Regions from separate parts of the Listeria rocourtiae subsp. hofi genome, predicted to be linked through region 2. Evidence: predicted binding sites of a transcription regulator. Region 2 holds the regulator's gene; each other region holds the start of a gene.
The links. Region 2 encodes Rex, which represses fermentation and respiration genes when NADH is low (regulators of the CRP and FNR family bind a similar motif). Its sites were predicted from a motif close to TTGTGAAATATTTCACAA; they were not measured.

Region 1: qoxA (cytochrome aa3 quinol oxidase subunit II) is a predicted target of Rex. The motif match lies at 1,657-1,674, and genes of this name have one in related genera.
Region 3: pplA (extracellular electron transfer flavoprotein PplA) is a predicted target of Rex. The motif match lies at 1,422-1,439, and genes of this name have one in related genera.

What each region holds. Positions count from the first base shown of each region.
Region 1 covers NZ_CAUYTL010000014.1:13,768-17,054, forward strand. Annotated here, with positions in the region: partial or broken gene aldA (aldehyde dehydrogenase) at 1-411, opposite strand, end outside; gene R8925_RS07855 (lytic polysaccharide monooxygenase) at 722-1,330, opposite strand; gene qoxA (cytochrome aa3 quinol oxidase subunit II) at 1,926-3,026, shown strand; gene qoxB (cytochrome aa3 quinol oxidase subunit I) at 3,045-3,287, shown strand, end outside.
Region 2 covers NZ_CAUYTL010000019.1:734-4,020, forward strand. Annotated here, with positions in the region: gene R8925_RS09255 (DNA glycosylase AlkZ-like family protein) at 1-413, opposite strand, end outside; gene R8925_RS09260 (aminoglycoside 6-adenylyltransferase) at 416-1,219, opposite strand; gene R8925_RS09265 (redox-sensing transcriptional repressor Rex) at 1,268-1,909, opposite strand; gene R8925_RS09270 (ABC-F family ATP-binding cassette domain-containing protein) at 2,288-3,287, shown strand, end outside.
Region 3 covers NZ_CAUYTL010000025.1:45,269-48,555, forward strand. Annotated here, with positions in the region: gene R8925_RS11065 (FAD-dependent oxidoreductase) at 1-1,267, opposite strand, end outside; gene pplA (extracellular electron transfer flavoprotein PplA) at 1,664-2,575, shown strand; gene R8925_RS11075 (FAD:protein FMN transferase) at 2,737-3,287, shown strand, end outside.

The DNA of each region.
Region 1 (3,287 bases), on a different contig from region 2:
CCATTTTCCGAGCAATTAAAAAAACGGGAAATTCCAGGGTAAAATACCAGTCGTGACACCAATCGCTTTCTTGAATACGAAAATATGCTCATTTGGTCGATCGCTTTGTAAAATTTCACCTTCATATCTACGCGCCCATTCTGCCATATAGTCCAAATAATCAGCGGTGAAATTTACCTCAACCTCTGATAAAGCCAACGTTTTCCCGACCTCTTCTGAAATAAGTTTAGCGATTTCAGGTACTTGTTCGCGGATTTTCGTAGCAATTTTATGTAGATAAACGCCACGTTCTACAGCTGGTAAAGCCTCCCAAGCGATTTGTGCAGCATCTGCAGCATCTATTGCTCTTATTGCATCGGCTTTCGTAGCTTTCGGTACTTGTGAAATGACTTTTTCTGTGGAGGGATTGATAACATCAAAAAACTCCCCATTACTAGATAAAACAAACTCCCATTAATATACATTTTATGTTGATTCATGTGTTTTACTCCTTGTTTTATGTTGATTCATGTGTGTAATTATAACGAAACAAACAAAAACAAGCAAATATAACGCTTACAAACGAATGGTGTGGCAAGAGAAATTAACACGTTAATCACGGTTAGGAAGTTTATCAATCAAGCATCATTCCACTTCTAAAAAGCCTCAAACGTAGCAAGGAGAGTAGCGATATCAACTACTAAACACCACTAGTACTAAGTTTGAGGCTCTATCTATTCACTTATTTCAATGTCATTGTACCATTATTAATCAAATTAACATCAACGGCCTGATAGAAAGCATTTCCAGTATCCCCGATTTCCCAAACACCGAGAACGACATAATAGCCATTGCGATCAGTTGGAAGTGGTACTTGATGCTTGATTGTTGTAGAAGTTGGAACCTCATTATGTGCATCAATCGTAGTTAGTAGCTCAAGATCACCACGAGTTAGCGGACTATTTGGATTCCAGCCTTTTTTCGTAATATAATATTTATACTCTTTCGTTCTATGGAGAGCGGTGAGCGTCCAAGTGAAATCATTCTGCCCGCCTAAAAGATCCACGTGATACCAGCGATCCGGAGTTTGTACATCCATTTCTGGAAACTTGCCACCACCAGCGATAGTTCCATCAGAGGGGCCACCGAGCGGGAAGTTCCCTGTTGCTTCTATACTTTGAGGCTCCCATTGAATTGCTCCTGCATTTTGATTAATCCCCAATTTCGCTAAATACGCCCGACTTTCTGGTTTTGAGATATAACCATGCGCTGACGCTCCAGATGCAAACGTCACGAATAACAATGCAAACGCGACCAAAAATAAAATTGATTTACCCAACAACTTTCTCATTAAACTAACACCCCTTATTTGTTTTGAGCCATCTTCCGTGCTCGATATCTAGTTTACCCAGCTAGCTACGAAACGAATCCCGACATTGTGAAAATGAAGCAAAGTACACAAGGACTAGACCAATGAACAACAAAGAAGCTAGATATAAAGATATGACGCTCGGATAAGAAAGCGCTTTTTTAAATAAATTAACTAGGTATTTAGGTTCTAATCGTTACATTCCAAAAATCGCTAAACGAGCACTATCCTCACTTTCCACACAATAAATATTCCTACTAACGAATGATTTTTAAGAAAGAGATGTGCTCATATAGTAACACTTGATTTTGTGAAAAAAATAACTTGATTCGATACTTTGAATATACAATCCAAATACGCTATAATAGTAGTCGAGTATGCACATGCAGTTTCAAATTCATAATTTCACGAATTAAAAGTTTGTGATATTGTGATAAATCTACACAATCTAGTTGGCTATATTTTATAATATTATCAATTAGGGGAGCCTCTCTGGTTGGGGAATCAGGGAGTAGAGTTGTATTTTTGCGCAAAAATACACAGCAACACACATCAATAAGGAAAGAAGGGGATTCGGGTGTCAAAAATGCTCAAGTCATTGTTACTTACAGTATCGCTGGTCTTTGTTGGACTTCTTAGCGGCTGTGGTGATTTGACGGTACTAGATCCAAAAGGTCCGGTAGCGCAAAGTCAAAGCGATCTAATCATCTATTCGATTATTTTCATGCTTATCATTGTACTCACGATATTCGTGTTATTCGTTATCATGATCACGAAATACCGCGAGAGAAAAGATCATTCCAACTACGAACCAAACATGCACGGCAGTACGAAACTAGAAATTTTATGGACGTTGATTCCGGTTGCGATTGTTATTGCATTAGCTATTCCAACAGTGCAAACAATTTACGCGAACGAAAAAGCGCCAGAGGTTACCTCACACAAGGATCCAATTGTTATTTATGCGACTAGCGCAAACTGGAAATGGTTCTTTAGTTATCCAGATCAGTCGATTGAAACTGTAAATTATGTACATATTCCAACTGATCGACCGGTATTATTCAAGCTTACTGCGGCAGATTCGATGACGAGTTTCTGGGTGCCACAACTTGGTGGACAGAAGTACGCGATGAGCGGAATGACGATGGATTTGTATTTGCAAGCTGACGAAACAGGAACTTTTAAAGGTCGTAACTCGAACTTTAATGGAGAAGGTTTTGCTGGACAAGTATTTGATGTTGTCGCACAGAAACCAGCTGATTTTGAAAAGTGGGCGTTGAAAACAAAAGCTGATTCGCCAACTTTATCACAAGACCGCTATGATAAATTATTACTTCCTGGTAACGTGAAACCACAATCTTATGCAGGTACGCACATGGCCTTTGTTGACCCAGCTGCTGATCCAGAATACGTTTTTTATGCGTATAAACGTTTTGGTTTTGAACTAACAAATCCACATGATCCACATGCAAAAGACACAAGAACGAAAAAGCCAATTTTGCCAGCGCGTCCGGTTACAATTACAAACCCACGCTTTGAGCAAATGGACATGGAGCCAAATATTATTCCGAATGGTGCTGGCTATAAGGAAAACAAGCATTACGATGAAGGAATGAAGAAATTAGGCGAAGAAATTAAAACCGATGAAGCAACAGACCACGATAAATCGGGACACTAAAAAGGGGGGTATTTCAACATGAGTTTAGATGAATTTATCATCACCGGCGACCCGCTGATTTTAGGAGCCCAAATTTCGATTGCTCTTGTCAGCATTGGTATCGTCGTGTTACTAACTTATACAAAGAAATGGAAGTGGCTATTCACAGAATGGATTGCTTCTGTTGACCACAAACGCCTTGGGATCATGTATCTTTTGGCAGCAGTATTAATGTTTTTCCGTGGTGGGGTTGATGCACTCATGATTCGTACTCAACTTGCA
Region 2 (3,287 bases):
TACTCACCAATGATTGCTTCTAATTCTTTACGGCTAAAAACCTCTCGTTTTCGCCCCAAATCGTCTATTTCCACCAACAACGATGCTAAGTCAGTGCCTTCTTTTTGGCAAAGTCGGTGCACAATATTCGTTCGTGTACCAAAAACGCGAAATACCATCTCCCAGTCTTCCGCTAAAAAAGTATGCAGTGTCAATCGGTTAGCCCATATTTTAATAATTTGATTGGATGCAAAAAACTGTTCTGCTTCAAGCCAACTCATATCTACATGTTGCAAAAAATTCACGAGTGCCGGCTGATGATTCTGTGTTTGAAGCGCGATTGCTTGTCTTATGAATGTGGTAGGTTCTGTAAATGGCTCCACCATGCCTAATTTATGAAGCCTAATCTGCGTTATTTCTGCTTTTGTGAACACAGTCATCCCTCCTGTATTTTTCGCAATAAGTTTTTCATTCCTTCTATCATAGCGGTTGGCAGTTCAAATTGATAGTACGTGCTGATAAATTGCGAGATATCTTCAAATAATGCTATTTCTTCCCACATCGCTTGCCAATTAGTCTCCAGCGAGTAATCTGCAAAAATCGATGGTAAGCGCTCTAAATGTACCGAATTCAGCCATAATTCGATGTTTCGTCCTGAAAAAGAGGTATTTCGTCCAGCAATTCGGGCTTGTTCTTCTAGTAGCGGTAAGAGATAGTTTTCGCGGATTCCCGCTTGGATACTCTGTACAAACCAGATTTCCTCCCGTTTTAGGAACTTAGCAACGTAATGCAATTCAAACCAGAACTCGTTTACGATTTTATCAAAAGTTAGTTTTGTCATCGGAAGCTTCGATTGTTCGTGGACGCATCGTTTTATTTGCTCAGTATGCGCATCTTTATCTATTAATATTTCCATTTTTTCATAGTACGGGAACGGGTTTTCTAAAAATGTAATTGGCCAGAAGGAAAAATCGACCTTAATACCACTTTGGAAGATAACGAGTTGTGTTGCCACTTCTCCGGCTGGTGAATCCATATGTAATGGAGTCTCGATTAGTACGTCACCGATTTCCTTCAACCATTCCACTTTTCTTCCAAATAGTAATTCTCCACTGAACCAGACGTTTATATCTAAATCTGATAGTTCATCTACGCCTTGTTGTTTTGCTAGCGATCCTTCTAGCACGAGCGCGCGGACTTGTTCTTGCTTTTTGGCCCACATTATAATTTCTTCTAACATTGCTCCCCACCTCATAAAAAAGCCAAACACATTGTTTGGCTCTAATAGTTATTTATTCGGATAATTTTCTAAGAAGTAAATCAATGTTTGTAGCTCCGTTGTTAAATCGATGTGATGCACGCGAACGTGTTTTGGTACGCTGATACGTGCCGGTGTAAAGTTCAGAATCCCCTTCACATCTGCTTCTAGCAAGCGATCAACAGTTGTTTGTGCTTCATCTGATGGCACTGTCAAAATTACGACTTCAACTTTGTTCTCTTTCAGCAAATCTTGCATATCGTTTAAATGATAAATTGGAATGTCTTGTTGTACCGTTCCAACTTTACTAGTGTCAACGTCAAAAGCCGCGACAATTTTTATATTATTATTTTTCATGAAATTGTAGTGTAAGAGTGCGGTCCCCAAATTACCAACACCGATAATAGCTACGTTCGTTTGCTTATCTTGGCTCAGCGTCTTGCTAAAGAAGTCCAAAATGTAGGACACATTGTAGCCATAACCTTTCTTGCCAAGTGCTCCAAAGTAGGAGAAATCGCGACGAATCGTTGCTGAATCAACTTTCACAGCCTCGCTTAATTCCGCGGATGATACGCGTTCTTTCCCTGATTCATGTAAATACTTTAAATAACGGTGATAAAGCGGCAAACGCTTTGCTGTGGCTTGTGGAATCTTGCCCGTTTCCTCGATCATGTTTGTTTCCCTTCTTCCTTTTGATTTTAAATGGACGGTGGCTGTTGCGCACCATCCTTGTGCTATGAAACATGGAGATATAACAAAAACGATTGCGCCAATTTCTATCGTTGTTCATTTCACATGCTTGCTTATTCACTATAAACATTTCACATAGATTTCACAATGTTTTTGCTCAAATTATATGTTACTATTTTGTTACAACGCTTGTTGAATTCCATTATACAGTAAAAGATACCACATTGCTAGTCTTTTCACAAGTGGAAGTTTGTGAATTTAATTTTCGTAAGCGTTTCCTTTCTCAAGCCATTGCTTCTCTCCTTGCTTTACGATAAACTAGGAGGATAGAGATTTTGGAAGGTGAAGGGGACGTTAAAAATGATACTTTTGCAAGTACAGCAGATTGTCAAAAATTTTGGCGCTGAAACGATATTAGAAAATATAAAATTAGAAGTACAAACAAATGATCGGATTGCTCTTGTTGGTCGAAATGGTGCGGGTAAATCGACACTCTTAAAAATTATTGCTGGGCAGATGAGTTATGATGGCGGCACGATTTCAAAGCCAAAACATGTTCAAATAGGTTATTTAGCGCAAAACACGGGGCTTGAGTCTTCAAAAACGATTTGGAATGAAATGCTAGACGTTTTTACAGGATTACAGGCAATGGAACAAGATTTACGCGCGCTTGAGGAACGTCTTGGTGAACCTGCTATTTATGAGAACCAGGAGCAGTATGAGCAGACAATGAAGGAATATGATTCATTGCAGCACGCATTTAAGGAACAAGGTGGGTACCAATATGAGGCTGATATTCGGTCCGTCTTACATGGCTTGCGATTTTTCGAAGCGGATTATGAAAAACTGATTGCATCGCTTAGCGGCGGTCAAAAAACGCGGCTTGCTTTAGCGAAACTGCTTCTGGCGCGCCACGATATTCTGATTCTTGATGAGCCTACGAACCATTTAGATATTGAGACCCTTTCTTGGCTTGAGACTTACTTGCAAAATTACAAAGGTGCCCTGCTCATCGTTTCGCATGACCGCTATTTCTTGGATAAAGTAGTAAATCAAGTGTACGAGATTAGTCGGACACATATTGATCGCTACGTTGGCAATTATTCGCGTTACCTCGTTCAAAAGCAAGCAAAATTAGAACAGCAATGGAAGGAATTCGATAAACAACAGGAGAAAATCGCAAAATTAGAAGATTTTGTGGCACGTAATATTGTGCGGGCTTCAACGACAAAACGGGCACAGAGCCGCCGTAAACAGCTGGAGAAATTGGATCGGTTAGATCGTCCACAAGGCAGTGAAAAAACAGCACACTTCGGATTCCAATTTGAGCGTTCTAGTGGTAAGGATGTCTTGTTTGTGG
Region 3 (3,287 bases), on a different contig from region 2:
GCACGTTACCATAGCGAGAAGTCCAACCTCGGAAAATATTCCGGTTATCCCTAATATGGAAAAATTCATGTGAAACGTATTGCGCCATATAATAACCACTACGGATTCCGAAGAAGTAATAAAGGTTAACCATGTGCTTCATGAAAATCGCGAACCAACCATGTAAGCGTAATCCGCCTAGATTAGCAACACCATATTTGGAGCCAATCGAAACCATGACACCGTGATATTTTCCTTTATAAGCTTCTTTTTCTGTTCCGCTGATTTCCGCAATAATGCTTTTTGCAGCGGTCATACCAGTTTGCTCAGCAGCTTCTACGATTTGAGGTGTCGGTTTTCCTTCTTCCTCTTCATAATAAGCCAAGTCGCCGATAACGTATGTGTTTTCGAACTTCTCAGCTTCCATGTATTCATTGACTTTCAAACGACCAGCACGCGCAGTTTCCATACCATAATCTTTCGTATCAGAATTCGCACGAACGCCGGCAGTCCAAATCAATGTGTGTGTTGGAATTTCATCGCCGGATTTCAATACAATGCTTTCCGCTTTAACTTCAACGATTGCGGCATCTTTCATAATCTTGATGCCTTTTTTCAGCATGAAGTCTTCCGCTTTTTGGGCATCTTTCCGGTCTAACATGTTCAGAATCGTTGGTGCCGCTTCGACAACAATCAATTCAATTTCAGAAACATCAACCTTGTTATCTTTAGCAAGACGTGTTTTCCAGTCAAGCAATTCCCCAACCATCTCGATCCCAGTAAAACCTGAACCACAAATGGCAAAAGTAAGCATGGCTTTGCGTTTTGCTACATCCTGTTCCTCGGAAGCATCATGAACGACTGTTTCAATATGTTCACGCAATTTAACCGCGTTTTCCCACGACCAAAGTGTGAAGCCGTGTTCGCTAACGCCTGGTGTCCCGAAATCATTAGGCTCGCCACCCATACCAAGAACAAGGTAATCAAACGGATAGCTACCATGTTCTGTCGTCACTGTTTTCGTTTCGTGATCCACATGCGTTACGTTATCTGTCACTAATTTCACTTTCGTACGATTAAACAAATGGCGTAAATCATACTGTATCGCTGTCGGTTCAACGCGACCACCAGCTACTTCGTGTAATTCAGTCATCATCGTATGATAAGAATGTCTATCAATTAACGTGATGGTTACTGATTCGTCTCTTTTGTACTTTTTCGCTAATTTCTTAGCTGCATGTACACCTGCATATCCCGCCCCTATTAACACAATATTTTTTTCAGGCATATGCTTTCTCAACTCCTTGTAAGTATATTCACAAAAATTATAAGTCCTACGTCTAAAACTCTTAACTAGTAATAACATCACCCAGTTTAACAGATAGTAGAAATGCTGTCTAGAGTCTTTACCCTCAAAAATTAGGAAACAAACGCGATATTATAGGTGAAAACCTTCACAGGGCAACAAACACCATTTGAGTGGTAAAAATTTTAAAGAAGTATTGTAAATGAAGAAAGGACCGACTTTCTGAAAATTCTTGGTTTTTAAATCATGCATACTGTGTGTAGACAAATTGAGACAATAATGTTATATTTAAGTGGAATTAAGGTGAGCTTGTGTTTTCGTGCACTTTTCATTGTTCATGTCATCACAAGGAATATTTTAAAAGGTGGGAGCAAATTTATGAAGAAGAAAAAGTTGGTAATGGCCCTGACGGCAGTAATGGCTTCAAGTATGTTATTGGTAGCATGTGGTAATGACAATAGCAACGACAGTAAGTCTAGTGACAGCAAACAGTCAGATACACAGAAATCAGATACAACAAAAACAGCAGGTAAAACAGACGGTACAATGACAGACGGTACTTATAAATTACAAGAAAAGAACTTTGATGATAAAGGTTGGAAAGGATTTATGACAATTACCGTCAAAGATAATGCAATCACAAAATCTGATTATAACTATGAAAATAAAGATGGCAAACTAAAAACAGATGATGCTGATTACGAGAAAAATATGAAAGCTAAAGTTGGTACAGGTCCACAAGAATACATCCCAGCATTGAATGATTCTCTAGTTGCTAAACAATCAGCGGCAGACGTTGAAGTAGTAACAGGCGCGACTCATTCATCCGATTCTTTCATCAATTACTCTAACCAATTAATCCAAGCGGCGCAACGTGCAGACACAGCAACAATTGAAATCAACAATGGTGCTGCACTACAAGACGGTAAATACTCATTAGAAGAACAAAATTACGCACATAACTATCGTGCAGTGTTCAACATGGAAGTGAAAGATGGAAAAATTACGACATCTGACTTCAACTATGTAGATAAAGATGGTAAGAAGAAAACAGACGATGCTGACTACGAGAAAAACATGAAAGCTAAAACTGGCGTAGGTCCGCAAGAATACATTCCAGATCTAAACAAAGCTCTTGTTGACAAACAAACTCCATCAGATGTTGCAGTAGTAACAGGTGCGACAGAATCATCAAACACATTCAGAATCTATGCAGCACAACTTTACAACGCAGCACAATCTGGTAATACAGATATGATTAAAGTGTACAATAAAGTAGAAGCTGAATAAGAAGATAGCAATAAAAATGAAGGGCTTCAGGGCGAAAACTCTGGAGCCTTTTTGTCCGCATAGCACACGGTTTTCTTGACAATGCTCTCAATCACCGATACGCTAAAATAGCGATAAAAACAGATTATATTCATTCCAAAAACGGAAAGGTGCCATCTATAATGAAGAAATTGTATATGTTAATAACGCTCGTACTTTTAGCGGCTATTGTGACTGCTTGTGGTAGTAATGATACGAAGAAAAGTGATGCATCCGAAGATAAGAGCCCAGAAATACTTCCCCAACCATACACAAAAACAGATTTTCTTATGGGAACAATTAACGTAGTAAAAATTTATGATAAAGGAAAAGAGGATGTTCTTCTACAAGCCTTTGACCGAATTAAAGAGCTTGACAAGCAAATTACAACGAGCGACAGTGCTAAAAAATCAGAAGTAGACAAAGTGAATTTGGCTGCTGGGAAAAATCCAGTGAAAGTGAACGATGATGTTTATTATCTTATTAAGGAAGGCTTAAAATACAGTGCCAGTTCAAGTGGTAGCTTCGATATCACGGTTGGCCCGCTGACCTCTCTATGGCATATCGGTTTTGATGATGCTAGGAAACCGAGCCAAGCAGAAATTGACGCGGCTTTACCATTAATCGACTATAAAAAAGTGAAGTTAGATGACGCTAAAAAAACCGTATACTTAGAAGAAAAAGGCATGGAGCT